Pirellula sp. SH-Sr6A: one gene and its partner. The protein of the gene in region 2 interacts with the protein of the main gene of each other region in a pairwise test. Links are inferred from orthologs where the notes say so. Each region holds a gene or a part of one and is shown on either strand. Other genes may lie near its edges. The genes, in order: dnaE and dnaX.

Evidence for each region.
Region 1: the proteins of dnaX (region 2) and dnaE interact in binary tests that used the Escherichia coli proteins (3 or more experiments, as listed by UniProt). The link is inferred for Pirellula sp. SH-Sr6A from one-to-one orthologs.

Annotation. Positions count from the first base shown.
Region 1 is NZ_CP011272.1:5,140,209-5,156,739, forward strand. What follows is about bases 5,526-9,689. They hold dnaE (DNA polymerase III subunit alpha), read right to left. Parts: upstream 9,308-9,689; coding sequence 5,726-9,307; downstream 5,526-5,725. Other genes in these bases: VN12_RS20055 (hypothetical protein), read right to left, coding at 5,526-5,715; VN12_RS20065 (hypothetical protein), read right to left, coding at 9,369-9,689. Also shown: VN12_RS20035 (helix-turn-helix domain-containing protein), read left to right, coding at 1-860; VN12_RS20040 (tRNA modification GTPase), read right to left, coding at 882-2,249; VN12_RS20045 (homoserine dehydrogenase), read left to right, coding at 2,354-3,718; VN12_RS20050 (cofactor-independent phosphoglycerate mutase), read left to right, coding at 3,762-4,982; more of VN12_RS20055, read right to left, coding at 4,996-5,525; more of VN12_RS20065, read right to left, coding at 9,690-9,827; excinuclease ABC subunit UvrA, read right to left, coding at 9,918-15,971; VN12_RS20075 (NAD(P)/FAD-dependent oxidoreductase), read right to left, coding at 16,031-16,531. UniProt on the Escherichia coli protein: DNA polymerase III is a complex, multichain enzyme responsible for most of the replicative synthesis in bacteria. This DNA polymerase also exhibits 3' to 5' exonuclease activity. The alpha chain is the DNA polymerase catalytic subunit.
Region 2 is NZ_CP011272.1:5,473,821-5,489,096, forward strand. Bases 6,661-9,569 are described here. They hold dnaX (DNA polymerase III subunit gamma/tau), read right to left. Parts: upstream 9,164-9,569; coding sequence 7,157-9,163; downstream 6,661-7,156. Other genes in these bases: ruvA (Holliday junction branch migration protein RuvA), read left to right, coding at 6,661-7,105; VN12_RS21335 (DUF6265 family protein), read left to right, coding at 9,269-9,569. In the rest of the region: pheS (phenylalanine--tRNA ligase subunit alpha), read right to left, coding at 1-837; rplT (50S ribosomal protein L20), read right to left, coding at 1,027-1,386; rpmI (50S ribosomal protein L35), read right to left, coding at 1,587-1,790; VN12_RS21310 (carboxy terminal-processing peptidase), read left to right, coding at 2,059-4,146; VN12_RS21315 (PQQ-binding-like beta-propeller repeat protein), read left to right, coding at 4,333-5,916; crossover junction endodeoxyribonuclease RuvC, read left to right, coding at 5,913-6,473; more of ruvA, read left to right, coding at 6,470-6,660; more of VN12_RS21335, read left to right, coding at 9,570-10,642; VN12_RS21340 (hypothetical protein), read left to right, coding at 10,795-12,222; VN12_RS21345 (SMP-30/gluconolactonase/LRE family protein), read right to left, coding at 12,317-13,261; VN12_RS21350 (hypothetical protein), read left to right, coding at 13,439-13,696; VN12_RS21355 (hypothetical protein), read left to right, coding at 13,805-14,254; VN12_RS21360 (LpxI family protein), read right to left, coding at 14,450-15,276. UniProt on the Escherichia coli protein: Part of the beta sliding clamp loading complex, which hydrolyzes ATP to load the beta clamp onto primed DNA to form the DNA replication pre-initiation complex.

The DNA of each region.
Region 1 (16,531 bases), 330 kb from region 2 along the record:
TCGCCCGCACGCGTGCCTCGCGAAAGAATCTGCTTTATCAACCCGGATCGACCATCCGGGTTGACTGCCATCTTATGGATGGATCGCTTTTGGAAAGCGTCCTCGAAGCGGTGGATGAAGTCATTCGTTCCTTTGGGTCCCGAGCCAGTCTCTTTTTATCGAGACTCGATGAACTTCCAGAAGAACTCCTGCTCGCCTTGGATCGCTATCTCGCCTCGAGACCGGAGCTCGTTACCTTTGCGAGCTGCCGTAAGCCGCTTCACGAATCGCGTGGCACGAACTCGTTATGGTTGCGCCTTTGGTTACGTCTTTCACCGCTCCGCATCGAGCTCCCCTCGCTTCGCGAAAGGTTGGAAGACTTGGATTCCATCATTGCAAGCTGGTTTCAAGCAAGGCAGCAGTTGGCGGAGCAAGGGCTTCGCATTCGCTCCGAGAAAATCTCTCGGCACCTCACGATCGCTTCTCCAGCAAAAGATGCGTTGCTAGCCTATCCCTGGCCAGGGAGCTACGAGGAGTTGGCCAGCGTCCTCGAATCTTCGATTCAACAATCCGAGGGAGGCGAGATCGGCGTATCCCACCTTCCGATCGCAATCCGTACGAGCCCCAGCCACTTTGAACGGCCTCCTTCTCTCGAACCCATTGCGCTCGATGAAGTCCTCGAGCAAGTTGAGAAGCAGCTTATCATGGAGGCGCTCGAGCATTGCAAAGGAAATCGCACCGCGGCGTCGAAACTCCTATCCATTTCTCGCGCTCGTATGATTCGTCGATTGCAACAATGGGGACTGATCCAAGACTCGACCTCGGGAGACGAGGAGGCCGAGGGCGATCTCCCGCAGTTCGAAGAAATCCGCGATGACTGATTCACCAATTGGCTTGGGTAGCTACTTGCCGATACAAAACCGACTGAAGAGCGCGTCCAACACGTCTTCGGTGTAGACCGTGCCTGCTACCAAACCAATTTCGTCTAACGCTATCCGAATTTCGGCAGCGATGATTTCATCGCCACATCGACCTCGGACAGCATCGAGGGCGGCTGCGATCGCACCCTTTGCGTTTAACAAAGCGCCTTGGCATCGCTCCACCGTCATCGGAACCGCGTCGGCCTGTTCCGCTTTTTGTTGCTGTACCCAATGCAAGAGGGCATGGCCAAGCTCCGCGACACCGTCCCCTGTCTTCGAACTGACTTCGTATCGCGCCTCGATGCGTTCGACGTTTCGATCGCGTGTCCCACCGTGAGGGCGAGATACATCGCATTTTGTTTCGATGAGCCAAATCGGTTTGGACGAACTCAACACCGGGGCAGGGATTGGTTCTGACAACTCATCGTGTGGAGAACAGTAAAGAAGCAAGTCCGCTTGCTCGATCTGCGATCGAGTAAATGCCTGTGCGAGGCCGCGCGGTGAGTCCTCCTGCCACTCTTCCATGCCAGCGGTATCGAGCAGATCGAACGCGACATCGGACTGTTGGACACGGTAACGAAGGTAATCACGCGTGGTGCCAGGTGTCGGGCTAACCATCGCGACCTCGGTGCCTGCAATGGCATTGAGAAGCGAGCTCTTGCCCGCGTTGGGAGGACCGGTGAGAGCGATCTGCCACTCGTGTTTTTGTCCGGAGCGAGAGTCCATTTGGGAGAGGATCCCTTCTACACTCGATAGGGCATCGAGCAACCTCGACTCGATCTGCTCGGGTGAAATGAACTGGATGTCCTCGTCGACAAAATCCAATCCAGCTTCGATGTCCGCCAACAAATGGATCAAATCGCGACGAGTGTCAGCCAAAGGTGCGGCCAACCCTCCCGCTAATTGGTTCAGTGCCACCGCAAGACTTCGTTGGTCGTGTGCGTGGATGACACCGAGCACCGCTTCGCATTGCGTCAAGTCCAGCCTTCCTGCCAGAAACGCTCGGAGCGTGAACTCTCCTGGTTGCGCGAGTTTCACCCCGGACAAAATCAGTTTTCGTTGTAGTTCGCTCAACAAGACCGGTGCACCGAGCGTGTGCAATTCGGCGGAAGGCTGACCGGTGTAACTTCTGGAGTCCGGCCAACAAAAAACCGAGACGGGGAGCGGCCCGAGCTCTCCGAGGTCGATGTCCATCCCGACTCGTTGGGCAAACGGGATTTTTTCAGGAAGCGGGCCAAGAGTTCGGAGCATGGCCAGCGTATCCGGACCGGTGATCCGAATCGCTCCTCGGAGGGCAGGCGCCTCGCCTGTGGCGATGGCGCAGATGGTCGTTTCGGTATCGAATTGCATGCCCTGGGCATCCCGGTTTGCGGAACGGTAACTTTGCGAGATCGTGATCTTGGTTTACTATTGTGCCTTTTCGGATGATCACCAACAGAGGATGACGCTCTTTCATGGAGAAAACAAGGGTTGCCATTGTCGGCATGGGAACTGTCGGCACCGGGGTGGCAAAACTCCTGCTCGATCATGGGGACCGTTTGGCTCGCCACGCGGGCCGCGTTCTTTGGCTTGAAAAGGCGACCGTTCGGGACCTGAAGAAGAATCGATCTATCCAACTGCCCAAAGGGGTTTTGACGGATGACTTGAACTCCGTCCTCCAAGATCCGAATATCGAAGTTGTCGCGCACTTGGTCGGGGGCATCGAGCCGGCTCGCACGATCATGTTGCAGTTGCTCGATGCAGGAAAAGATGTAGTCACCGCAAACAAAGCGCTCCTTGCCGAACACGGAGAGGAACTCTTCGATCGAGCTCGAGCGTTGGGTCGGACCATCGCGTTTGAGGCGAGCGTGGGGGGGGGAATCCCGATCATTGCGAACATTTCGCAATGCTTTTCTGCCAATCAAATCCGCTCGCTCCGCGGGATTCTCAATGGTACGAGCAACTACATCATCACACAGATGGAGGAGCAGGGGGAAGACTACGCCGACGCGGTTCGCCACGCTCAGGAACTCGGGTACGCGGAAGCAGATCCGACGATGGATGTCGATGGAAGCGATGCCGCGCAGAAGCTTGCTATTCTCGCCCACCTCGCATTCGGTGTTCGCGTGAAATGGAGAGAGATCCATCGCCGTGGCTTGGAAGCATTTCAGCTTGCCGATTTGCGATATGCATCCGAACTCGGATATCGAATCAAACTGATTGCCACGGCTCACCTGCACGAAGAAACCGGTCAGCTCGAACTTCATGTCTCACCGACGCTGATCCGAAAAGGACGTCCGCTCGCGGAAGTTCGAGGGGCCTACAATGCAATTTTGGTCGTCGGCGACGCGGTTGGAGATATGTTTTTCCACGGCAAAGGGGCAGGACAGATGCCGACCGCGAGCGCGGTGGTCGCCGATATGATCGATACCGCAGCCGGTCGTACCGATATTACGTTCCGGCGATTGGAACTTTGGTCCGACCGGGAATCGAAAATCGAAATTCTACCTTACGAGCATTCCAAGGGCCGCTATTACATGCGGTTTCACGTCGCCGACGAACCTGGTGTTCTATCTCAAATCACAGGCATCCTTGGTAAACACCAAGTATCGATCGCATCGATCATCCAGCACGAGCCCGAGCCCGAGCAAACAACGGGTTCTTCGTCGGATGAGTCGCGGGATGGACGCGAGGGTTCGCCTTTGACTGTCCCACTCGTGATCATGACCCACCAAGCGACCGAATCGGCTGCCATGGCGGCCAACACCGAAATCCGTAATTTAGCCTCCGTGCGCGACGAAGCCGTTTATCTTCGTGTTTCCGAAGGGGATAAAGCATGACGCGAACAGGACCTTTTCACCTCCAATCAGAAACGACACGACTATGAAATGGGTTATCATCATTCCGGACGGCTGCGCGGATTTCCCTGTCGAGTCGATCGGCGGAAAGACACCGCTTCAAGCCGCGAAGATCCCCAACATGGACCGCATCGCACAACAAGGCGTCGTGGGACGTTCGGACAACGTGCCGCGCGTCTTCACGCCTGGCAGCGAAGTCGCAAATATGACGCTCTTTGGCTATAACCCGCACGAGTTCTTTACCGGGCGGGCTCCAATCGAAGCCGCCGCGCAGGGGATCCAACTCGGGCCCTACGATTGGGCGATCCGATGCAATTTGGTAACCGTCCAAGATCAGATTATGGTCGACTTCACCGCGGATCACATTTCGAGCGAAGAAGCGGCGGAGATGCTCCGGACAGCTCAAGAGAAGCTGGGGAACGCCCAGTTGGAATTCGTCCCAGGTGTCAGTTACAGGAATCTCTTGATCTACCGAGGCCAGTCTCCCTCCGATGTTCCATTCTCGTCGGACACGCGCACGACCGCCCCGCACGACCTGACCGATGAATCGATCGAAAGCGACTTCCCCAAGGGACCCGGATGCGAACTTCTCTGTCGCCTGATGGAAGAAAGCCAAGCGGTTTTCCAAGATCATCCGGTCAATCAAAAACGAGTGGCTGCTGGCAAACGTCCAGCGACCAACCTCTGGCTCTGGGGACTGGGAAAGACTCCACAACTTCCCTCCTTTGAATCTCTTCACGGATGCCGCGGTGCCATGATCACCGCCGTCGACCTGCTTCGAGGTCTAGCTGCCTTGATCGGTTGGGATCGAATCGACGTCGTCGGCGCAACTGGGTACCTCGATACCAACTATGCTGGAAAAGGACAGGCTGCTATCGAAGCTTTAAAAACGCACGATATCGTCTGCGTCCACGTCGAAGCCACCGATGAAGCGAGCCATGAGGGGCGAGTCGATGAAAAGATCAAAGCCCTCGAAGCGATCGATCATCACGTCGTCGGACCCGTTCTCGATGCGTTGGAAAAGATCGGCGACTACCGCATTCTCGTCATGCCAGATCACCCGACCCCGGTCAGCACCAAGAAGCATTCGCACGGCTGGGTACCTTTTGCCACATGCGGTAAAGGCATTCAAGCAGATGGTTCGAAGAGCTACGATGAAGTCGCAGCAGGGGAATCGAATCTTCAGTTTCCGGATGGATGGAAATTGATTCCGAGTTGGATCCAAGCGGGCTTTTCTGGACGATAAAAACGACAGCTCGCTAGCCCCGAATGATCTTCGCTCGCTTCGCTTCCAATTCTGCGAGGCGAGCTTTCACACGGTCGATTTCAGCATCCAATTGCTGGAGACTCTCTGAAAGTGCCGAACGATCTAGGGACCTCGTCGAAACGTCCACGTCAACTTCCGCAGGATGAAGTTTGTGCATCACAGGAATTGTCGTTGTCATGGCCGTCACGAAGATCGATAGCACCGCGAGAACTTGGGCCTCCAAGAAAAACGATGCAGGAGCGAGGATCATCATCGAAATGAGAATTGCCAGTGCGATAATGCCACCTCTGGCGACGAACTGCAACCACTGAACTCGACTCGCTAATCTCGCGAGCGAGAGTAGAACGATGTGGCCACAGGCGATTGCAGAAACCACCAGTACCATGTTCGTTTGCCAAAAGCCGATAACGAACCGGTCCGACCATATGAGTACCAGACTGAACAAGGTAGCGAGGAGCGACAACCCGACGCCTAGGATCGCTACCGACTCGACAAAGAGATCTCGCCCCGAGAACAGTTCTCTACGCAACCCAGGACTGCATGCTAGCCCTCCCAAGCTCCCTCCAGCGATGACCAAAGTCGAGAACAGGATCCGGGCCTCGAAAGGACTAAATCGACCGATCAAGACAATAACGATCCCGATACACGCGGCCAACACGATGGAAACGATCAGGGAGATGAGAAACGGCTTTTTCAACGACGCAAGAACCATGCGCGAATCCTCACGTCGCAGATCGACGGAACTGGTTTTGGCTACCACCGCTCTTCATCTTCGGCTTGGTCGCTAGCAGTTTATGGCTCGGGGGTCCCAACAAATCGTCCAATCGTGTTCGCAATTCGGAATCGATGGCAACCCGATGTTTCGTCGCTTTGATGTGTACTGTTTCACCAGAGTGCAATCGCAACGCGAACATCACATCGCGTTGGCCTGGATACCCGCGCAGGATCTCGCGAATCTTCGTCATCAATTCAGGGTCGTGTCGTGATTGATCGAACAGAATGTGTATCCCGGTTGTGAACTTGGTGTCCGCTTCAGCGATCGGAATAAGTTCATTGACGATGAAATTTACTTCGTCCCCTTCCCCTCGCTTGTCGACGGTTCCCCGCGCCAAAACAACCGCATCGTGCTGGATCAATTCGCCGAACTGCTCAAAGTCGCTTGGCCAGCATATTCCACGAACGTAACCATCCATATCTTCCAAGTCGAAATTGGCGTACTTGGCTGACTGCCCCGGTTTCGGATTCTTGATAAACGCCATCTTGATAGAGGAAATCATCCCTCCCATCAACACTTCGTCACGATGCTTCGCATTCTTGATCGTCGAGGAAGTATGCGAACAAAATGCTTGCAGGGTTGTCGCATATTCGGAAAGGGGATGGGCGGTCAAGTAATACCCGAGCACTTCTTTTTCCATCGCCAGTTTCTCACGTTCCGGAAACTCCGGAACATCTGGCAATACCACCTTGACCTCTTCGGCGACCGCCGAAACATCGTCGAAGAGACTCATCTGTCCGCTCTTCTTGTCCTTCAGCTTCGCGGCTCCTCCCTGCAGAGCTTTCTCGATCACAGCCATTACCTGCGCCCGCTTTGCACCGAAACAATCCATGGCACCGGCTTTGATCAATGATTCGATCGTGGATTTGCCGCAAGCTGCTGCGTCGACACGTTCGCAAAACTCAAAGATGTTTTTGAAAGGCCCGTTCTTTTTCCTTTCGGTGGCAATTGCATCGGCAGCGGAACTACCGCAACCTTTGATCGCCGAAAGGCCAAAGTGAATCTTGCCATCGGCGACGCTGAAGTCGGCAGAGCATGTATTGACACTGGGGGCCTCCACAGCGATTCCCATCCGTTGGCAATCTTCGATATGCTCGACCAGACCATCTTTTCGTTTGAAGTTCCGGTTGGGAATATCACCCGTCAACAAGGCGGCCATGAACTCCACTTTGTAGTGGGTCTTTAAGTAGGCTGTTTGGTATGCGACGAGCGCGTAAGCTGTCGAATGACTCTTGTTGAAGCCGTACCCCGCGAACTTAAGAATCATGTTCCAGAAGTCTTCGGCTTCCTTCCGGGTTAGACCTTTCTCCAGGCATCCCGCCAGAAACTTCTCGGCGTTGGCAGCGATCAATTCTTCCTTCTTTTTGCTGATCGCCTTGATACACGTGTAGGCTTTGGCGAGCTCGATTCCTCCCAATCGGTTCAGAATCCGCATGACCTGCTCTTGATAAACCATCACGCCGTTGGTCTCTTCCAAGATCTCTTGGAGAACGGGATGGATATAAGTAGCCTGCTTCTTCTTCAGTTTCACGGCGACATATTCATCGACCATTCCCCCTTCGAGAGGACCGGGCCGATAGAGCGCATTGGTCGCGATGATATCGTGGAATCGGTCGGGCTTCATACGCTGGAGCAAGTCGCGAATCCCTCCAGACTCCAACTGAAATACCCCTTTCGTCTCCCCGCGTTTGAGCAACTCAAAGGTCTCTTTGTCATCCAGCGGGAAATCGAGTGGGTCGATTCGAACTCCTCGAGTCTGCTCGATGATGTCGACCGATTTGGAAAGGATGGTCAAGTTGCGGAGGCCCAAAAAGTCCATCTTGAGCAATCCGGCCGCTTCCACGTCCCCCATCGACCACTGGGTGATAATGTCCTCTTTGCCCGATACGCGCATCAATGGGACGTATTCGGTAAGGGGTTTGTCCGCAATCACGACGGCCGCGGCATGCGTACCGATGTTGCGTGCCATCCCTTCGATCTTCATCGCATAATCGAGCAATTCGCGGACATCGGAATCGCTCTCGTAAAGCTTCTTGAGGTCTTCGCTTTCCTCCATCGCGTTTTGAATCGAGATCTTAGGATCGTCCGGAACCAACTCGCTGACTTGAGCAACCCGATTCAACGGCAATCCGAGCGTTCGCCCCACGTCTTTGATCGCCCCTCGCGCCTTCAACGTACCGAACGTTCCAATCTGAGCTACGTTCGACTCGCCGTACTTTTCCTTTACATACCGAATGATTTCGCCCCGTCGCTCCTGGCAAAAATCGATATCGATATCGGGCGCCTCCAATCGGCTCTCGTCCAAGAACCGTTCGAACAGCAAGTCATACCGGACGGGACAAACGTGGGACAAGTACAGCGCATAACACACCAGTGCACCGACTCCAGACCCCCGAGCGGTCGCGGGTACGTCGATCTCACGTGCGTAACGGACGAAATCCCATACGATCAAAAAGTAATTCGAGAATCCCAGCTTGCGAATCACACCCAACTCGCGATCCAATCTCTCTTGAACCACCGTTGCCAATTCGCCATCGACGAGCATGTCAGGACTCTTCGCATACCGGGCCTTGAGACCATTGGTACACAGCTCTCGCAAGTAATCGTCGGCAGTGATTTCGGGATTGGGCAACCGATAGGTCGGGAAGTTCCGTTTACCCAATTCCAAATCGATATCGACCGAATTGGCGATCTCCTGCGATCGAGCGACGGCATCGGCATGACCTGGGAAGTGCTGGTACATTTCCTCCGGCGAACGGAGGTAGAACTGATCCCCTTCCATCTGCATGCGATTGGTATCGGTGCGGAATTTTCCCGTTGCAATGCAAAGCAAGACGTCTTGCACTTCTGCGTCTTCTTTGTCGACATAATGGGCATCGCTGGTGGCGACCAAGGGAATACCGACTCGATTCGCCACATCGATTGCCCCGGCCATTTGCTGCCGCTGGATCTCGAGATTGTTGTTCATAATCTCGATGAAAAATCGATCTTGAAAGACCTTCGAAAACCATTCGGTGACATGGGTCGCGTCTCGAATCGCCGCATCGGTGTCTTGTCCCCGAAGGATCGCGCGCGAAAACTCGCTCGAGACACAACCGCTGAGGCAGATAATCCCTTCGCTGTACTTCGCCAGGATCTCTTTGTCGATTCGCGGCTTGAAATAGAAACCTTCCAGACTTGCTGCCGAAGCGAGGCGGATCAAGTTCTTAAAGCCGGTTTGATTCTTAGCCAGCAGCGTCAAATGGTACGCCGCTTCTTTCGACGAGGAAGCGTCCCGTTCGAAACGACTGCCCGGCGCGACGTAGGCTTCATACCCCAGAATAGGATTGATGCCCAAATCCCGAGCCTTCTTGTAGAACTCGAGAGAGCCGTGCAGGTTACCGTGATCGGTGAGCGCCAACGCGGTCATGCCGTGCGATTTGGCCCTCTTGAGCAGTTTGCCGATCGGGCTTGCACCATCGAGCAAACTGTAATGACTGTGGCAGTGCAAGTGAACAAACGGACGCTGGGCAGGGGTGTTGGATTCCATTCGGTCGCCACGGTTACGTCAAGAAGGTCTAAAAATCGGAGCTCAATCGATCGCGTACCAACTACTTGGTCGGCTCGCCCGTCGAATCGGTAGCGGTCGCTTCGGAAGGCTCGACAAACTCGACGCCGTCAAACCCGGCTCCCAGGATCGTTTTTTCAATATTGGCTCGATCCAGTTCCCCTCGATACGAAATGGTGATCACTGAGTTGTCGATCAATCCCTCCGTATTCTTCTGCGGAGCCAGCCCGACATCCACCACGCCCTCCCGCTTTTTGAGGACGCTCTGGATTCCGTTGAAACAACCTTCGACACAGCTCATCGTGTCGATCTTCACCGACACCGTTTTTACCGCTTCAGCGGGAGAATGAGGGGTCGGCATTTCGACATCAGGCGCGACGATTTCGCTCAAATCGGGCGCTCCTTCCACCGTCACATCCCCTTTGGTATCGCACCCCACCATGGCAGCTGCGAGGCACATCCACGAAAGCAACGAAAGCTTGGTAACGATCTGCATTTTCACTGATTCGATCCTTGGAGAGAGGGATTCAATAAGACTTCTCTCAGTTATATCTCCTCGGGGAGCGAAGACCAAACGGAATTGAAGCACGGGTCATCGAGGCTTGCTCGGCGGTCGGGACGGCCGCTTGGTCCCCTCCCAAAATTCTCGCAACGCTTCGCCCGTATAACTGCGGTGGCCCGTCGGTTTGGCGGATGATGCAATGTCGGTTTTCGAAGCCGCTTTGCGTCCCCTTGTCTTCTTTTCGGAAACTTGCAAAGCGATCCCTTCCGCATCGCCATAGCTTCTATTCGAAGCATATTCGATCAGTTTTTCAGGGGTACCGGCGAAGACAAGTTCTCCTCCTTGCTCGCCTGCCTCCGGGCCGAGGTCGAGGATCCAGTCGGCGCATTGGATGATATCGAGGTTGTGTTCGATTACGACAACCGTGTTCCCGCTATCCACCAAGGCTTGCAAGACGTGAAGGAGCTTCTGGATGTCATTGAAGTGCAATCCGGTCGTTGGTTCATCGAGAAGATAAATGGTCTTCCCATTGTTGGGGCGACAAAGCTCGGTTGCCAATTTGACCCGCTGAGCCTCACCACCACTCAACGTCGGGGCGCTTTGCCCCAACGCGAGATAGTCCAGCCCGACATCGCAGAGGGTTGAAAGCATGTGATGGATCTTCGGGATCTCGCTCATCAAATCTCTCGCTTCCCCGATCGACATGTTGAGCACATCGTCGATCGAATGCCCTTTGAATTTCACGGCGAGGACCTCGGAGGTATACCGCCGTCCGTTGCAGGCGTCACATGAAATCCAAACATCGGGTAGAAAGTGCATCTGAATACATACTTGCCCTAACCCCTCGCACTTCTCGCATCGCCCGCCCGAAACGTTGAAGCTGAAATGACCGGCTGTGAGACCTCTGGTTTTCGCTTCCGGCAATCGTTGAAATAGCTGCCGAATATGATCAAAGACTCCGGTGTAGGTCGCTGGATTGCTTGACGGAGACGCCCCCAGTGGCGACTGATCTACCTTGAGCACTTTCTTAAAATGCAAATGTCCCCTGATTTCGCGAAAGGGGCCCGGCACACCATCCGTAGCGTAAAAGTATCGTGCCAAGGCGGGGTACAGAATTCCGTTGATCAAGCTACTCTTGCCACTTCCGCTCGGACCCGTCACCGCGGTGAAACAACCGATCGGGATCGACACATCGATTCCCTTGAGAGAGTTCGCTTCGGCTCCTTTCACCGTTAACCAACCGTGCGGTGTGATCGCGATATCGGTCCAATCGTGCTTGGATATGTGGATCGCATCGTCGAGGGAAACACGACGGGTTGAAGGGGGTGTGATCTTCTTTTTACCACTCAGAAAAGGTCCCGTTACCGAGTTCTTCGCGCGGGCTATTTGTGCGGGAGTACCCTGCGCGACCACATTGCCTCCAAGCGGCCCGGACGCCGGCCCAAAGTCTCGCAACTGATCGCTTTGCGCAATCACCTCGCGATCGTGCTCAACAACGACCAAGGTATTCCCCAGGTCCCGAAGCGACTTCATGGCCCGAATCAGTCGATCGTTATCACGAGGATGCAGCCCGATGGTCGGCTCATCCAAAACATAAAGGACGCCGCTCAATCCGGCGCCGAGTTGACTGGCCAACCGGATACGTTGTGCTTCGCCTCCGCTCAAGGTGTTCGCCGAGCGATCTAGGGTCAAATACTCCAACCCCACATCGCATAGAAATTGCAAGCGATGCTGGATTTCGCGCAGAAGTTCGCCTGCAATTTTTTGCTCGCGCTTCGAAAGCTTCCAACTGAGCACCCGTTCATTTAACGATCCAATTGGTAATTTGACAATGTCAGAGATCGTATGATTGCGATATCGGGCGTGGGCTGCTTCGGAACAAACCCGTGCACCACCACAATCAATGCATGGTCCCTCGTTGATGAAGTTTGCCAACGCGTATCGATCGCGGATGTTCGAACTAGATGCGGATTCCACAGCCGCGTAAACGCCTCGATAGGCAAATGTCATATACACCTTCGAATTCGGAGCCGCATTCGGATCGATCGCCGCTGCCAAATCCCCTTGGGTGACAACAAATTGACGATTTGGAAGGCCCTTGAGGAGCATAGCGCGTTGCCCGGCCGTTAACTGTTTGATGGGTCGATCCAACGGCAATCCGGTCTCACGCCCCAACGCATACAACATGGCTCGCGAGAGGGGAGATTGAAGATCGGGCCAAATTGGCAATCCTCCTTCCAATAAACTCTTCTCTGTTTCGAAAGCCGCATTGGGATCGATCCCGCGCATCGAACCGATTCCCAGGCAGGCTTCGCACCAGCCGACCTGAGAATTGAAAGAAAATCTGTGCGGTGTCAGGGGCTGAAATGAGATGCCGCACGCGTGGCAGGCGAGCTGCAGCGACATCGTTTTGACCTCCCAGTGCACCTCTGACCTTGAGTCATCGACCATGGCGATTTGTAAAATCCCATTTCCCATCGTGAGGGCCGTATCGACGCTGTCCCTCAAACTTTTAGGATCGAGCCGATCCCACTGCAACCGGTCGACCACCAACTGGAATTCATTTCGCGACTGGTATTGCAAGGTGGGTATATCGTCGAGCGGATACACCTTTCCGTTGATCCGCATCCGCACGAAGCCTTGCTGGCGGAGCGATGTGAGGAAGCTCGTGAGGTCGGTGTTTGCATTTGGGGCGACCGGGGCGAGCAGCAATGCCCGGCCAGTGCCTTGAGCAGCCGCTAAGTCTCGAATGCGATCGAGGATTTGATCGCTGGTCTGGCTGCTCACCGGCGCATCGCACTGCGTGCAATGCATCTGGGCAAGACGGGCAAACAACACACGAACGTAATCGTAAATCTCCGTTACCGTCCCGACCGTGCTGCGCGGTGTATGCGATAGATTCCGCTGCTCGATGGCCACGGAGGGACTCAAACCATCGACCCGAGCAACCTTGGCTTTGGGCATTTGACCGACAAACTGCCGTACATACGGGCTCAAACTCTCCACAAACCGACGTTGCCCTTCCGCATACAACGTATCCATCGCCATCGACGTCTTTCCACTGCCGCTTTGACCACAAAAAACGGTCATTCTGTTGCGGGGGATGGTCAAATCGACGTTCTTTAAATTGTGATGTTCCGCGCCAACGACGTGAATATCCTGCAACGCCGGTGCATCTTTTTGTTCCTTCTTCGTTTTGGTTTTCGGCGTAGCTTTCTTTTTCTTCGATACTTTTCGGTGCGACTCGAAATACCGTGCAAGTGCCTTTCCGGTATGCGACGCTTTGCACCGAGAAACCTCTTCTGGAGTCCCTGTGCAAACGACCTGACCACCAGCCTCTCCCCCCTCCGGTCCCAGGTCTATCACCCAGTCGGCTGCTTGGATCAGATCGAGATTGTGCTCGACGACGATCACCGTGTTTCCCAATTCCACCAGGGACTGCAACACGCCGAGTAGTAAATCGATGTCGTAGAAGTGCAAGCCCGTCGTCGGTTCATCCAGCACATACACGGTCTTGCCCGTCGATCGACGACTCAGCTCCTTGGACAATTTGATACGTTGCGCTTCGCCCCCCGATAGGGTCGGGGACGGTTGCCCCAGCTTGAGGTAATCCAATCCGACTCCGTGCAACGTCTCTAGTTTGCTCGCGATCTTTGGAAACTCGCTGAAGTGCTCGAGAGCTTGCTGGACATCGAGCTCCAAGCAATCGGCGATCGATTTCCCTTTGTACTCCACCTGCAATGTCGCTCGGTCGTACCTCTTTCCTTCGCATACCGCGCAGGGAACCCAAAGGTCGGCGAGAAACTCCATATCAAGCCGTACTGCTCCATGCCCCTCACAAGCCGAACATCGGCCTTGCTCCGTATTGAAACTAAATGTGCCCGCATCGAATCCTCGCCGTTTGGATTCAGGCAATTCGGCAAATAGGGAACGTATTTCGTCAAAGACTTTGACATAGGTTGCAGGGTTGCTGCGCGGGGTCCGTCCAATGGGACTTTGATCGATATCAATGACCTTATCAATATGCTCGATCCCTTGGATTTCGCGGTGCTTTCCAGACTCTTCCACACCCCGCTGAAAAACACCCCGAATGGCTGGCGATAGGATCTCGGTGATCAATGAGCTTTTCCCGCTGCCGCTCACACCGGTGACGGCGATGAAGCACCCGAGTGGAATATCAACATCGAGGTTCTTCAGATTGTGATGTTCCGCTCCGAGAATCTTGATTTTCTTCCCGTTTCCAGGCCGTCGCGACTCGGGGGACCGAATGCGCCGGGTTCGATTGAGAAAGCCTCCCGTCAGGCTTTCGTCATTCGAAATAATGTCGTCGAGCGTCCCCGACGCGATTAGCTTCCCCCCTCGAACACCAGGTCCCGGACCGAAATCGACGATGGTGTCCGCGATGCGCATCGTGTCTTCGTCGTGTTCAACAACGATCAGAGTATTCCCTAGATCGCGCAAACGTTGGAGCGAGGCGAGCAACCGATCGTTGTCCCTCGGGTGGAGCCCAATGCTCGGTTCGTCCAACACGTAGAGCACCCCTACCAGTCCGGATCCGATCTGGCTAGCAAGCCGAATACGCTGCGATTCTCCGCCTGACAAAGTCGGAGCCGTCCGATCGAGCGAAAGATACCCGAGACCAACATCGATCAAAAATCGAAGCCTCGCTCGAATCTCCTTGACCGCTTCCTCTCCAATCTGCCATTGGAGTGGGCTCAATTCCAAACCTTCAAAAAATTCACTGCATCGATCGATCGAGAGGCGGGAAACGCCACCGATCGAATACCAAGGGACGTTGTGGAAGCCCTTCGCGTGCGTCTTCAGTCGAATCGATCTCGCTTGTGCATTCAATCGAGAACCGTCGCATGCCGGACACCGACCGATTCGCATACAGCGCTCATGGTTGGCACGCGTAAATGGATTCGACGTCGCGCGATAAGTATCGCGCAACTCAGGTACGATTCCACGGAAGTCTTGTCCATGTAACGCTTTGCCCTTTACCCTCACCGATTCCCCTTGGTAACCGTTGAGCAGCGCTTCTTGCTCCGCCTCTGAGAGTTTCGACCAAGGAGTCGAGAGGAGACTCCCAGTCTCCAATCCCAGGCTTCCCTCAATCGTCGCGCAGTACAGGGAGATCGATCGGCGATACCATCGCGTCATCTCGCTGTGTTTGCCGATCAGTGGAATCGCACCGTTCTTAATCGATTTGTCCGGCAGCTGAATCAATAGCTCGGGATCATAACGAAAAGATTCCCCTAAGCCCTCGCATTCTTGGCACGCCCCCTGTGGGGAATTGAAACTCAACAATTGCGGAGAAGGTGGGGGATAGGATTTGCCACACGAAGCGCACGCGTAACTCGTCGAAAAGACAATATCGTCAGCCGTGTCGTAGGTTGCCGTATCGTCCTCGCCGGGGACCATGGGGGCGAGTAAGAGTGTTCCTTCACCAAATCGAATCGCAGTGTCCACCGCTTCTGCGATCCGCTGCCGACTGCTAGCTTCAACGGAAATGCGATCTACGACCAATTCCACGTGGTGCTTGATCTGTCTCTCCAGGGACGGGGGCTCGGAAAGGAGATACACGCGTTGGTCGATGCGTGCTCGATTAAAGCCTTGTTTACGCAAATCCTCGAACAGATCCCGATGCTCCCCCTTCTGCCCTCGAACAATAGGAGCGAGAAACAAGTAGGGTTTCGAACGATCGAGCCCCATGATCTTCTCGACCATCTGATCGCGAGTCTGCGATGAAATCTGAATCTGACAGTCTGGGCAGAATCCCGTGCCAACTCGTGCAAAGAGAACGCGAAGGAAGTCGTGAATCTCGGTGATCGTCCCTACCGTCGAACGAGGATTATTCCCAGTCGACTTTTGGCTGATCGAGATCGAAGGGCTCAGTCCGGAAAGATAATCCACATCCGGCTTCGGAATCTGACCTACGAACTGACGAGCGTAAGTGGATAGACTCTCCAAATAGCGTCGCTGCCCCTCGGCGTACAATGTGTCGAAAGCGAGCGAACTCTTTCCGCTGCCCGACACGCCGGTAAAGCAAATGAGCTGGTTCCTAGCGAGCGTCAGATCTACGTTTTGAAGGTTGTGTTCGCGAGCACCGCGAACGACGATCGGCAGATCACGCGTCGTTGCCAAGTTTCATTTGCCTCATCAAAAGCGTTTTGTTGATCCCACACACACTGGGGCGTTGTCTTCTAGTGGATTCCCGCCGCTCCCAAATATCGTTCCGCGTCCAAAGCCGCCATGCAACCCGTTCCAGCCGATGTGATGGCTTGTCGGTAATAGTCGTCAGCGACATCTCCCGCTGCGAAGACTCCTGGCACGCTCGTCAATGTTCGGTACGGCTGAGTCCAGCGGATGTATCCACTGGCGTGAGTTTCGACCTGGCCACCTAGGAATTTCGTGTTGGGCGTATGCCCGATTGCCAGAAAGAGTCCCGAGGCCTCGATGTCGCGAGTCGATCCGTCTTCTACATTCTTCAATCGAATGCCTGTTACACCCACGCGATCGTCCGACTCGTTACCGAGCACTTCCTCGACCACCGAGAATTTTACGAGATCGATCTTTGGATTGGACAACGCACGATCCTGCATGATCTTCGAAGCACGCATCTCGCCTCGGCGAAGAATCATGTAAACCTTCGACGCATACTTGGTCAAATAGCTGGCCTCCTCCACGGCCGAATCCCCGCCACC
Region 2 (15,276 bases):
GTTCCACCAATAATCCACTTCTACGCTGGGCTCGGTGAAGGGAAAGAACGAGGGTCGGAACCGCACATTGACATCACTACCGAGATAGCTAGTCGCAAAGAGCCTCAGTACGCTTTTGAGCTGCGCCATGGTCACATGCTTATCGACCCACAACCCTTCCATTTGATGGAACATGGGGAAGTGGGTAGCGTCGGGCGCATCCGGACGGTAAACCCGGCCCAACGAAATGATTCGCAATGGAAGCGGTTGGCTTTCCATAACACGGATCTGCACGGTGCTCGTCTGGCTTCGAAGCAGCATCGCATCGTGGTCAGAAGCGGCTTGTTTGTTGGCGGTCGCTAGATAGAAATTGTCGAGCGGATCGCGAGCGGGGTGATCTTCTGGGATATTAAGCGCGACGAAGTTGTGCCATGTGTCTTCAATTTCGGGACCTTCTGTAACCGAAAATCCCAGTCGCCCCATAATCTCCTTGAGATGCTCAATCGTCTGAGTGATGGGGTGCAATTGCCCCAACCGAGGCCGTAGTCCTGGTAGGGTGGGGTCCAATTTGGGGCCAGAAGGGTGAGTGCTGGCGTTTCCACCTAGCCCTGTTGCAGCGGCATCCAGTGCCGCTTGGATCGTGTCGCGAACCTCATTGAATCGCTTCCCTGCGGCTGGTTTGTCGGGAACTTCTACAGAAGCCAATAGCTTTTGGACGCTTTTGAGAGCGCCGTTCTTTGCCCCGACGAATTTCACGCGCAGAGCTTCTAACGTCTCCGTGCTGTCAACGGATGCAAGACTTCGCGTGGCATCCTCGACCAATTCATCCAGGGCTGCCAAGAAACGACTCAACGACATAACTCGCTCCAATTTGGAGATCGCCGAAGACTATGAAAAACGAGGGTCAGAAAAGTGCTGACCCAAAAAACAAACGGCCCTACCAGGGGGCCGTTTCGTGAATCTCCATCAGCGCTGGAATGCCGACTCGCGAGCGACAGGAATATCGACATTCCTGTTCGCAGAACGGCAGTCCGCTCAGATAAACTGCTAGCTGATGCCGAGAGCGCTCTTAGCGGCCGCTACGACCACAGCAAAACCTGCTGGATCGTGGATCGCCATATCGGAGAGAATCTTTCGATCCAGCTCAATATTCGCCTTGTTCAGACCGTCGATCAGCTGACTATATCGCAGATCGTGCATCCGAGCCGCCGCATTCAATCGAATGATCCAAAGTCGGCGGAAATCACGGCGCTTGCGGCGGCGATCCCGGTACGCAAACTTGCCAGCTCGGTAGAGCGTTTCCTTTGCAGTACGATACAGCCTGCGGCGACCGCCGACGTACCCTTCTGCTCGCTGGAATAAACGACGCTTCGCCTGCCTACGGGCAGAACCTTTTCTTGTTCTCATTTTTATGCAACTCGGTTGCTAAAGTGCCTCAGGTCAACGCAAACGTCTGAGCAATTCTCAGCTTCGGCGGCCCGTCGCGACGGTCTGCGTTCGTTCAATACCCAAACACCAGGATGGAAATAGGGCCTTGGATTTACAGAATTTCAAGGAAACTCGAAGGAAATGCTGCGACGCGGTAACGTGCCCACGCCGGTGCGATACTAGTAGCTGTATCCGCGGAGCGCTTCCTGAATCGCCTTCTCGAACTGAGGCTCGAGAACCTTCGTCCCTCGCAATTGTCGGATTTTCTTGGCCGATTTGCTGATGGCCAAGTGGCTGGTTCCAGCCTTGCGGTGCTTTGCCTTACCATTGGCGGAAAGGCGGAATCGCTTGCGTGTGGACTTGTGTGTTTTTTGTTTTGTCATGATTGAGTGGTCCTTCGGATTTTCGAGGGCCCAGAGTTTAACGAGGGTCTAAAAATCGTCCAAGGGTAAAGGGATGCCAAAAATCGCGATTTCAACAAGTTTTCCGGAAGATTCCCTTGGACGGTCAGAAGGGCGGTCGGATTTTTCGCCAGGTTTATCCATGTTGCTTTGAGGGTGACCATCTCCTACTATGCACTACAAGATGAGGGCACAAATCCTACCCGTCCTCTCTAAACTACCTACCATGGACTCCCCGGGGCGAAGAAGAATGCGCAAGCAAGCGGATTGGAAGGCACGGATTTTTGCAAGGGCGACGATCGCTGGGTTGCTGGTCAGCGGGACTTGTTTTTCGGTCCCCGCGATATCCGTCGCGGAAGAATTGCCGAGAGTCGCCGCCGTGGAGGAACCGCCAGCGAACACGGCCATGATCGTTCGCATGGTAAAGGGATTGGTCGAGAACGAGCATATCTCCCACCCCCAATTCAATGACGAAATGTCGATTCGCGGTTTCGACTTGTTCCTCCGCAATGTCGATCCGCTCAAGATGTATTTCATCCAACCCGACATCGACGAGTTCTTGGTCTATCGCGACAAACTGGACGATTTGATCCGGGTCAACAATGTCGCATTTGCATACAAAGTCTACAAACGCTATCTGACTCGCCTCGATGAGATGATGCCTTACATCCACGAGCAGATCGATGCAGATCACGACTTCAACGTCGACGAAACGATTCTTGCCGATGCCAAAGAGATTCCTTGGGCGGCCAACGAAGCCGAACTGAAGGATCGTATTCGAAAAACAATCAAGCTGAACATCTTGTCCCTCAAAGCGGACGACAAGACGCTGGAGCAAGCTCGTGAGACGCTGCACAAACGCTATCGCACGCTGTACTTGGCCAAGTCGCAGACCGACGTCGATGAATTGTTGGAAATCTATCTGACCTCCCTCACCAATGCCTTGGATCCGCACACCACCTACATGTCGCCGCGCGAACAAGAGGACTTCGGGGTTCACTTGAAGCTCGAATTCACGGGCATCGGTGCAACCCTTCGTCCCGACGATGGACAGACGGTTGTCGAAAACATTGTTACGGGTGGGGCTGCGGACCGGGATGGACGGCTCAAGGTAGGGGATCATATCGTCGGCGTTTCGCAGGACGAGAGCTCGCCAGTTGTCGAAACATCGGACATGAAACTGCAAGACGTCGTCTCGCTGATTCGTGGCCCGAAAGGAACGCGCGTCCGCCTCCACGTGAAACCCGGCGGGACCGGCGCAACGCAAATTTATGAGATCACTCGCGACTTGATCAAACTCGAAGACGAGGCAGCGCGCGGCGAAATCATCGAACACGGTATGCGTCCCGATGGAGGGAAGTATCGGATCGGCTACATCAACCTCCCGAGCTTCTACCTCGATATGGATGCAGCTCGCCGAAATGTTCGGAACTATCGAAGCACGCGCCGCGACCTGACCAACATCATCAACGACTTCAAACAAAAAGGGATCGATGCCATCGTTCTCGATTTGAGCAAGAATGGTGGCGGATCTCTCCAAGAAGCCATCGCCGTGACCGGCCTGTTCATCGAACGGGGACCTGTTGTCCAAGTGAAGTCCCCTGGTGGCGATGTCGAATCGCTCGATGACACCGATAGCAGCATGATCTGGACGGGACCCCTCGTGGTAAAGATCAGCCAGATGAGTGCGAGCGCTAGCGAGATCTTTGCAGGAGCAATCCAGGACTACGATCGAGGATTGATCGTCGGTGATCCCAAGACGCATGGTAAAGGAACGGTTCAGACCCTCCGCGACCTCGCTCAAGAGTGGAGTATCGGTGGATCCAAATCCTACGGCGGCTTAAAACTGACTATCCAACAGTTTTATCTCCCCAACGGAAAATCAACCCAACTCGATGGGGTTGCGTCCGATGTGGTTCTCCCCTCGATCACCGCCAAGCTCGACATTTCCGAATCGGACTTGGACTATCCGCTCCCGGCGGACAAAGTCGCCGCCAAGGTTCATAAGCACTACAAAATGACCGACCCGGCGATGAAGGTGGCGTTGCAAAATGCAGCCAACGATCGAGTCGCGAAGAACCCCGAGTTCGAAAAGCTTTTGGCTCGAATCGATTCCTACGTCCGCCAAAAAGAAGAAAAGACCATTTCCTTGAAAGAGTCGGATTACATGGCTCGACGCAAAGAACTGAACTCCGAAAAGGTGGAAGAGGAGCAGATCATTGCGAAGGAAGAGAAAGGGAAGATCTTCTATAAGAACTTCTATAACGAAGAAGTTCTGAACGTCACCCAAGATTATGTCGAAGCACTCCGTCGCAACAACAAAATCGTAGCGAAGTAGATCGTAGCGAAGTAGATCGTCGGGGCCATTCCCCCGGCGGTCATGCACTACGGTTTGGGGGCGCGACAGTGGCGACCTTTTGGCATGGATACAGTGCCAGTGGTTTACAACCCGAGAGAGCCTATGAGCGACGCTGCTCCGAAAACTTCAGTATCTAAGAAAACTCCCCTCTCGATCTGGATCGGGATGGGAGTTTTGCTTTTGGTGCCAGTCGCGAGATGGTCGCTCGAGGAAATCGATCATCAATATGCCAATATTGCAACCGCATTGTTGATCGCAGTGGGCGTGCTCGCTCTCACGATAGGAATCCTGAGGCGACTACCGTGGGTCGCAACAATCGTCTACTTGGTGACGGTGATTTTGGCCATCGCATTGTTTTCCCGTTACTTCGAGTTTCGAGGCTTTACCGGAGAGCTCGTCCCAACGTTCCGATGGCGTGCGCAGTCGATCCCGTCTGACCGGGAAGGCCTCGGACAGACGGGTCATGATGAAGCGGTCGAGCGTCTGAAGCCTTGGACGACGCACGCTCGATTCACCCAGTTTCTCGGTAATGATCGCAGCGGTAAAATCCAGTCACCTTCGATCGATTTGGATTGGCACGCGAAAGGGCCTACTCCTTTGTGGCGAGTCCAGGTGGCGGATGGCTGGTCGGGTATCACCGTTGCCGACGGGATGGTGTGGACCCTGCTTCAGGACCCAGCCGAGGAAGCCGTCGTTTGCTACGAGCTCGCAACAGGGCGGGAAAAGTGGCGAACCCGGTTTCCTGGACGGCATACGGAACCTATGGGTGGGACAGGTCCTCGCTCTACACCGACTTGGCAAGACGGTAAGCTTTGGATCCAAACCGCCGTTGGCATCGCGGCTTGCCTAGATGCGTCGCAGGGAACCATCGAGTGGCAAAAAGACTTGCTTCGAGAGGGGTTTGCCAGTCAATCTGAGTCGGAGCAATCCATCAAATGGGGACGCAGTGGTTCTCCGCTACTGGTGCAGTCTTCGGGGCAACTTTTGGTTATTTACCCGTTGGGTGGAAAGCCTGACACCGATCAGTCGGGTTCGCTCATCGCAATGGATGCCAGTTCGGGTGAAGTGAAGTGGAAAGGGGGAGCTGCTCAAATCGCATACGGTTCTCCCATGTTGATGAAACTCGCAGGGGTCGAACAGATCGTCGCGATTCACGAAGGCATCGTGGCTGGGCACTCCGTGGAGACGGGCGACGTTCTCTGGAGTTCACCCTGGGAGAGCCATTCCAATGCGGACGCCTGTTCGTCGTCGCCTGTCGATTGCTCATCGGATCGCATCCTGCTCGGAAAAGGCTACGCTGCAGGATCGAAATTGATTCGCATTGGCAAGTCGCAAACCGATGGCCCTGCTTCTTGGTCGGCCGAAGACGTTTGGGCGAATCATCGGATTTTGAAAACCAAATTGACCAATGCCATTTATCACTCCGACCGCTTGTACGGTTTGAGCGATGGCATACTCGAGTGCGTCGAACCAGAAACGGGCAAGAGAATTTGGCGAGGAGGTCGATATGGGCAAGGCCAGTTGCTGATGGTGAATAACAGGCTGATGGTGACTTCGGAGGATGGGCGGTTGATCCTCGTAGAACCCGATCAAGGCAAGGAATTGCATGCGATCGATGTGCTCGATGGAGTTACATGGAATTATCCGGCGGTCGCAGGTCCCTTTATTCTCATGCGCAATGGCTCTGAAATGGTTTGTTTCTTCTCTCCCTCGGAGGAGGGGATCCAATCGAAATCGGTGCCGCCATGAGTTCGACGCCACCGAATGCCAGGTCGGGACTGAGATCGGAGACGTCGTATGTGCTGGGTATCGATCCCGGGCTCGCAGTGACGGGTTATGGGGTCATCCTATGGACACCCGGTCGTCCAAAATTGATTGAGGCAGGTGTGATTCGTGTCTCACGAAATCAATCCATGTCCAAGCGGCTACTGGAGCTGCACTGCGGAATATCGGAGGTGATCGAGAGCTATCCAATCGTTGCGGTTGCGATCGAGCAGCTCTATTCGCATTACGCGCGGCCTCGGACGGCGATCCTCATGGGGCACGCTCGCGGAGTACTGACTCTCGCGGCAGCCCAGAAGGGTATTTCGGTCCATTCTTACGAACCGACCAAGGTCAAGAAGCTTTTGACGGGCAACGGCCGCGCCCCCAAAGATCAGATGCAGCGCGCGGTTCAGATGCAATTCCAATTGAAAGCTCCTCCGGATCCCCCTGACGTGGCAGATGCTCTCGCCATCGCTCTGTGCCATTACTATGCTCAAGGCCCCATGGCAGAGATCATCACCAAGAGCAGGAAAACCAAGTGATCACGAAAATAACTGGCCAGCTGTTGAGCCTTTCTAACGACACCGCGACCCTTCACATTCCGCCATTCGAATACGAAGTCTCGATTCCCGAGTACACCCGCAGGCATTTGCAGGCCGACTTGGGGAAATCGATTTCCCTCCACACCTTGCATTACATCGATGGAAACGCAGCACAGGGGTCGCGTCTCACCCCGAAATTGGTCGGGTTTTTGACCACGATTGAACGCGACTTCTTTGAGCTCTTTTGTTCGGTCGATGGAGTTGGGGCAAAGAAAGCGCTTCGTGCCATGGTCCGTCCGGTGCAAGACACGGCGATCATGATTGAGCAGCAAGACGCCAAAGGGCTTTCCACTTTGCCCGGAATCGGAGCGGCGACGGCCGAGAAGATCATTGCGACCCTTCGTCGCAAAATGCCTCGCTTTGCACTTTTGGTCCGCCGAGAAATGCCCAACGCAGAGGTGCAAAAGCCCGGGGTTGTCGATGAAACGTTTGCCGCGTTGCTGGTGTTGGGACACGGTGAAGCCGATGCCCGTCGATTGATCGAACAAGCTCTCGCGACCGGTCAGAAATTCAAAGACACCGAGACCATGATACAAGCCATCTACCAACGCCAAGCAAACTCTCAGAAGTGACCATTCTCGGCGGGTAGGTCCTCGGCACTAACATTTCTTTTGCAATGAATACTATTCGTCGGTGTCGGCGATTAGTTCGCTCGGCTCGGAAGTGCTCGTTTGCGCGATGACCGGACGGATCGATTGAGCTGGATCTACTCGAACGATCTGGCCATCGAACATTTCGACAAATTGCTGAACGATGGGATTGGTCATCGCTTTGCGAATCAATTGGGATTGAGGAACACTCGGTCGGAACTCCTCGACAACGGGTGCCGGCGCTTTGCTCTCAACATGCGGGGCGACCTCATCGGTGAGAGTGAATTCAAGAACTGCTTCGACGCGGAATTGGTCAGCAAGAGAGCTTGTGAGCTTTCTGGAATTGTCCGCAGTTTGGAAATAATCGATCGCAAATCGACCTTCCTTGGCAACGAAAGCTCTCCATTTTCCTTTGTCAGCGACCTGGACACGGGTGATCATGTTGACGCATTCCACAATCAATCCACCGATCGATTGCGCTGCGGCTCGCAGTTGATGCAGGGGAGTGTCCGCGACGTTCGTATCGGAAGGATTTTTAGGAGTCGGTTCCCCCTCCTTCGACACGGACAGGGCTGCGGTTTGGTCGTTCGCTTGTGTCGCGGTCGTCGGCGAAGTCGCAGCGGCGGTCAGTGCGGCGGGTTTCTCGGTCCCGGGCGATGGTTCGTTTCTCGAAGGGAGCGTGGCTCCCGTTACGGTCTCATCTTTTTTTTTTGCTTCGGTCGATTCCGATGCTGCAGCGGAGGCAGGTTTTTGTTGCGAGGAACCTGTGCTTGGAACAACTGGCTGCGCTGGAGTTGCAGGCTTCGACGATCCTGCAGGAGGCGTTGGTAGTGCCGTCGTGGTATGAACGGGCGGCCGGGGGGGAGGGAGGGATTGCCCCGACGCCAGGGCCTTAACCAAGTCTGTGAGGGCCTGCAGATCTTGAAGCTGACAAATTTGGACGATGGCGATTTCGACGAGTACACGGCTCTGGACGCTGTGCCTCATCTTGACGATTGTTTCATCCAAAATCTGAATCGCAGCCATCAGCGAGGCGACGCCCCATTGTTGTCCCCAGGTTCGCAATGGCTCGAGACTGGATGGATTCGCGGTTTTGATAAGGTCGCTACCGCACCCGACCGTCACGACCATCATGTCCCGCAGATAACCAAGAAGTTGTTCGGCGAGCTGACCGACGTCGACTCCTTCTCCTGCTGCGACGTTCAATTCGTCGAGGGCTCCGGCCGCATCGCGTTGAATCATTTTGGATGCGAACGAAGCCAGTCTCGTTTCGTCGGCTGTTCCAAGCATCGCATGCACATCGGATACGGTGATCCGATTACCGCTAAAGCTGAGCAGTTGTTCCAGTAGGGACTGGCTGTCACGCATGGAGCCTGCAGCGCGGCGAGCGATGATCTGCAGTGCGGCTTCGTCTGCTTCGGTACCCTCGTTTTCGCAAATGTATTGAAGCCGCCCCAAAATCTGATCGGTATGAACGGGGGGGAAATCAAAACGTTGGCACCGGGACAATACCGTGATCGGCATCTTTTCTGGGTCCGTGGTGCAGAAGATGAACTTCACATGTCCAGGCGGTTCCTCCAGCGTCTTCAACAATGCGTTGAACGCCTGGGTTGTCAGCATGTGGACTTCGTCGATGATGTAGATCTTGTACGGAGATCGGCTGGGACGAACTGCAGCGTTGGCGCGGAGCTGTCGAATTTCATCGATCCCACGATTGCTCGCGCCATCGATCTCGATGACATCCATATCCTCACCCGAGTCGATCGCTTGGGCGATGTCGGATTGAGGGTCAAATTCTCCGTCAGCGCTCGCGGAAGCATTCAACGCCTTCGCGAAAATGCGGGCGGTACTGGTTTTTCCAACCCCCCTCGCCCCGGTAAAGAGATACGCATGTCCGACCCGGTTCGTATGGATGGCATTGAGCAGCGCCTGGGCTACCGTCGACTGCCCTACCAATTCGGAGAAGGTTTTCGGCCGGTACCTACGTGCGACGACCGTGTATTTCTGATTTCCGGTCGTAGCATCCAAGGGAGTTTCCATGTCTTACAATGTCCAGCGGGTAGTCGATCGCTTCCGGGGTTGAGTATACTCCGGTTACTCTGACGACAACAGCCATTCCCTCCGCTGCACTGAGGCCAGCTTGCTATGCACTCTCTATGTCTTACGACTCCATCTCGATCGCAGGCACTCAGTTGGACTTGCATTGTCTGGCTGGTCGCCCTGGGGTGGATTTCTTCCCCCGTCGCAGCGCAATCAACGGCACCTGCGGGGCTCTATTCACGCGAGAATTTGATAGCGTGGTGTATCGTTCCCTTCGACAGCAAAAAGCGAACACCTGCCGAGCGAGCCGAGATGCTGCAGGACCTGGGGATTCGAAAGTTCGCGTACGATTACCGGGCGGAGCACATACCTACTTTCGAAGAGGAAATCTCGCAAACACGAAAACACGGGATCGAAATCAGCGCTTGGTGGTTTCCCACCCAGCTCAACGATGAAGCCAAACACATTCTTTCGGTCATCTCCAAGAACAAGATTCATCCACAGCTGTGGGTGATGGGAGGAGGTGGCGCGAAGATGTCTGCGGAACAAGAAGCATCCTTTATCGAGTCCGAAAAGAAAAGGCTTCGGCCGATTGCGGACGCGGCTGCCGAGATTGGCTGCAAAGTGGGACTCTACAATCATGGTGGTTGGTTTGGGAAGCCAGAAAATATGGTGAAACTGCTTCGTGCCATCGATCGCCCGAACGTTGGGATCGTTTACAACCTGCATCATGCTCACGATGAACTCGATCGGCTTCCAGAAGTCCTCGAGCTTCTTGCTCCTCATTTGCTGGTACTCAATGTCAATGGCATGCAAACGGCCGGTGATCAAGTTGGAAAGAAGATTCTGGTCATAGGTGAAGGGGATCGCGATGTGGAGGTCTTCAAGGCTATCCAAAATTCAAAGTACCGCGGTCCTATCGGGATTCTCAATCACACGGACAACGACGCTCGCACTCAGCTCCAAGCGAATTTGGCGGGGCTCACAAAACTGACTTCGAAGCTGGCATCGGGGGAATCGAGCTCGAGCCTGGAACCGATGTGCATCTCGCTCGCTCAGGGAGAATCGCCCGAGCCCATCACCGCCGATGCCTTGTCGTGGCTCGCAGGGAGTTGGCGAGGCAAAGGACTCGGGGGAGAGTGTGTCGAGACCTGGAGCGAGCCGATCGCAGGCTCTCTAGTTGGGAGCTTTCTCTTCGCCGAGAATGGCAAACCCGTGTTCAGCGAGGTCTTCACGATTTCGCCATCAGGCCGTTCTGTCACCTTGAAGCTGAAGCACTTCGGAGCCGACATGGTCGGTTGGGAGGAAAAGGACAAGTATGTGGAGTTTCCATTTGTGAAGCGAATCGGCAATCGCTTTCACTTTGACGGCCTTACCTATATCCAGGTCTCCCCAACCCAAATGCAGGCAATCGTTCGCATGAAGCAAAAGGATGGAGCGTCGAAGGAATTGATGTTCGAATTCGAGCGTTCTAAGTGAGGAAAAGCCACCTCTAGGGCTCTTGGGTATTTGGAGAAATTCGAGAGAGTTTGTCGGTTATTCGGGTTCCCCTCAGGCTCGCCTCGTCTTCGGGTCGATGGACTTTTTAGATGCATCGATCCGAACCTATAGCCTCCGAATTCAAATTAGCTATGACGAAGCCAAGCATTTCCGCTTTCAACCGCCGAAACTGGATACTGGGTTGCATTGCCATGGGGGTAACCCAAGGGCGTGTGGTCTTCGCATCGGACGATAGCTCTGGCGTCGGAAATCGATTTCGTGTCCGTACCGTGATCAAGACGCACGGCGAAGTAAGACTGAAAAGTCAGATCGCAGATGCTACCAGCCGCAATGGGAAACCTTCCTCGGCCAAGACGGTTCCGATGCAGGCCACTACAAACCTCGACTACGAGGAAGATGTCTTGCTCAGCACTCCCCTCTCCGAAAGCAAAGCGTATCTACGAGTTGCCCAAGCGGAATCGGAAGTGCAAGTGGATCGGCACATCACGAAAACCAAACTGCGCGATACCTGCCTCGATATTGTTCGCCTCTGCAATGACCAAGGACTCTCGACTGCCTGTCTAGACAATCCACTTTTCGCGGCCGAGCGTGACTTGCTGGAACCCCCGATCAATTCGATGTTCCTCGACAAGATCACCACCAAGACGAAGGTGAAGATCAGTGACAAATGGCAGATGGACGAAGAGGCTGCCTGTCGACTTCTCGGACTCGATGCCATTCTCGAAGGTGAGATCACCGTCTGCTTGGTCGATGCAAACGACTCCACCGCTCAACTCGACCTCAAGGGAACTGTCTCGGGTTCGATCCGGCAAGTTGGTACGACGATCGTCTTGGACGCCAAAGCACAAGTCGACCGAAAGACCCATTCCGTCACGTGGTTCGCGGCCAACCTCGAAGAAACGCGCGACATCGGGGAGTACGAGCCTGGCTTCAAGGTTCTGGCTCAAGTTCAAATCCGCCGCGCTTCGATCGAGGAGCTCTCCAACAGCGAGTCTCTCGCGTCGATCGAATCCCGTATTCCGACGAAAGAGAACGCGGATCTCCTGCAATTCCAATCCGACTTGGGATATTACCGATTCCTCGCCAATCGAAAATGGACGACTTATCGAGATAATGGCGAAGAAGCAACGTTTCGTTACGTTATCGATAACCAACGCGTTGCGCAGTGCAATGTCACCAACATGGTGGACTTCGAGCCTGGTAAACAATTGAGCATGGAAGGCTTCGTAAGCGATGTGAAGAAGTCGCTCGAAGGCATGATGTCCGAGTTGCTGGAGTCTACGGAAAGTCTGACCTCCTCGAAGCTCCGAGCCATCAAGGTAACCTCGCGAGGAACGGTTCAGGGCGTGGACATCGTTTGGATCCACTACCACTTATCCAACGACAATGGCCGTCGTGCCGTCTTAGTCTTCATGCTCAATGCCGAGCAGATGGAAACATTTGCATCGGAAGACGCTCAGGTTGTGAGCACCTTTGAGCTGATCGACTGGCCGAAGAAGATCGATCGCAAAGCGTTGGAGGTTGCGACCGCCGAGAACGCAGAGTCATCCACTCGTTAATCTTCCAATACGCGAACACGCCTCCATACTTGGGTAGCCAATCCGTCGAGCGAGTCTCCAGGACCGCTCGACTCTCTAAAAGACCCAGCCGGTTCTAGGGCTGAAGCGACACCACTCCAGGGAACACATGTCCCGGTTTGGCAAGCTCGACGCTGTAAAGGCCAGTCCTGCACGTGGCAAACAGGGTCTTGTTGCCGGGCCCGCCGAATGCGCAGTTCGCAGGTTGTTCTGGCAATTGTATTATCCCCAGCAGCTTCCCTTGTGGCGAGACAACTTGAATCCCCAAATCGGTGGTCAAATAGAGATTCCCATCGACATCCACCGATAGACCGTCTCCACCTGAATTCGTTTTTCCTGCCGGCTGTTTGATCTCATAAAGAACCTTGCCGATACCTATCTTGCCTGGTGCGACGACTTCGTAGGCCATCAGTTCCTTCTGCATGCTCGGCAGAACATAAAGGGTCTTTTCATCGGGTGCTAGGATGATGCCGTTCGGTGCAGTCAATTGTTCGCCAAGCCGGGTTACGTCACCATTGGGCGATCGGTAGTAAAACGCTTCGACCTTTTGTGGCCAAGGTTCAGGGGCCGCATAACGAGGGTCGGTGAAATAAATTCCCCCCTGTTGATCGATGACCAAGTCATTGCATGCGTTGAAGCGATTGCCTCGGTACTTTCCCGAAAGCGTGGTAACCTTTTTCGAAGTGGTATCCACGGCAATGAGTTCACCGTCCATCCGGCAGCCAATCAAGGTCCCTTTCCCGTCTAGCATCAGCCCGTTGCACTTGCCTGAAGGCTCCAGAAAGACCTCGAGGCTTCCCTTCAAATCCGTTCGAAGGATTCGGTTGTTGGGGATGTCTGTAAAGTAAAGATATTTCTTGCCGTCGTAGGCAGGGCCTTCTGTGAATTGAAAACCGTCGTGAACCTTCGTTACAGGTCCAGCAGTTGGGAAATCCTGCGCTGAGCAGCTCGAGTGGGTCGATGCAAATGCACCGAGAAAGCACACGAGGAAGGGAATCGTCGATAGAAAAAATGCACGCATCGTCTAAGTCTTTGAGTGAGAGGATAAACACACAACTCCGTTTCAAGAAGAAGTATTCTACTCTCGGATCGAGCGATTCGCATTCGAGGATCGCAATCACTCCCCAGCCAAGTTCCAAGCAGCCGAAAACGACTGCATGGAACAGGCCTTTTAATCGAGGTTTCGCGCTACTATTTCATGCTGCAAGCCGAACCACTGCAAGCACCAGCTTCGGTGCACTCGGTGGTTGCGGGAACGCTGCAGCATTCCGCTTTTTCGGAGCAGCATGACGCTCCCTTTTCGCAGCAACCTGCTTTGTTGACGCAACAGTCGCATGCGCACGCTTCGCAAGTGCAGACGCCCGTTTCGCAGCAGCAGACGCCGCCCTCGCAGCATTGGGCGCAAACGCATTCCGCTTTGGCGGTCGAAATCGAACTCTTTTGGTTCGCTGCATAGGTCACACCTACGACGAGTACCAACGCGGCAAAACTAGCTACAAACCAACCTAAATTCATTTTGAACATCTGTGTAAATCCTGAACCAAAACTGTGTCAAACAATAGAAATGAAAATGCCGATCGATCTGCTCGATGTCAGCAATTCCATCGACACAATTCCGCCAGCCGCTCCGGCGGGCTCGTATTACAGATGGGAATCCCTTGGCGAGGAGCTGGAAAAGTTCCAGCTGAAAGGGCAATGGGTTCTTCGATCCAAACCGAAAGAAGGATCGGTGTCCAGGCTGTGCCATCATACGAGAAGGTCGCTAAAGGTTTGGACAACTTACATCGGCAACTCTCTTCACCATCCCATTGGCATGCACCGACGGGTGGCTTGGAGGCGTGACGCAGACAGCAAGAAGATGGGAACGCGTCGACCGAACAATCGCTTGATTCGTCGGTCGCGACATGGGCTGTTCGATGTTCTTCGGCTCGCCCTTCGTCCTGCACGCAGCACGTTTCGGCGCAACAAGCCGAACCGTCGCGAGAGGGACCTGTACCGGAGTGAAGTTTGCTAATGGAAAATGGAGCAGTTAGTGCCGAGGCGAAGGAGTTGGAAATCCAGGCGCGCAAGCAGCAGCCGGGGTCGATACCGACCCCGATAAAGAGCACTAAATAAATGGCGACAGACTTCTGGAACATCAACAACTCCTGCAGTCAGTATAGGTCTCGGACCGAGCTCAGGGCAACAGCGGGATCGGCCCTCGCCTCCCTTATTGGGTGATGGAGACGATAACAATTCCGGCTTTTTCGGCGGCGGCCAGAGTCTTTTCCCGGTCTAGCAGAATCGTTTTCCCCGCTTCGATGGCAATGGCTTTTCCCCCTGCCTTTCTCATCGTTTCGATCGTTCGTGGGCCGATAGTGGGCAGATCGAATCGCATGTCCTGTTGAGGCTTTGCCACTTTGACCAGCGAGAATCCGCCGCGCGGGCACAGCGAGGCGGTTCGGGTGATGCATGCGTCGGTCCCCTCTATCGCTTCCACGGCGAGGACGCTCCGATCGCGGATGGTCACGCTCTGACCAATGTCGAGTCGCCCCATTTCCTTAGCCATTCGCCAGCCAAAGTCCATGTCCGCCTGAAGTCGTGCCGTTGGATGCCTGCGAGTCAGCACGCCTGCCTCCGCCAAAAGCTGCGGGGCATAATCGGTCCCGGGGATCGTCGTCATACCTTTGCGTGCAAAGGAATGGACGACTGCGCCCAAGAGGGAGTCGTCGGTCGTGTTGGCTCGCCGCGAGTAAAGAAGTGGAAACATTGTTTTGATACACTCCCAGTCCGGTAAGTGCCCCATCCATCCCCAACCATGAAAGAGGATGGTCTCTTTGAATAATTTTCCCGATAGGCAAACTTGCTCGACGCGCTCTTTTTCAAAAAAGCGTTGCATCCCACCAAGCTTGCACACTCCCACCCATTGGGTGGCGTCCGCTACTTGTTCGATGTCCGGGGATGCGTGGTCTCGGATGGCTGCTATCACCACGCGGCATCCCTTTTCCCGCAACGCCTTCGCCACGGAAATGGGATACTCGCCCCAGCCTGCCACAA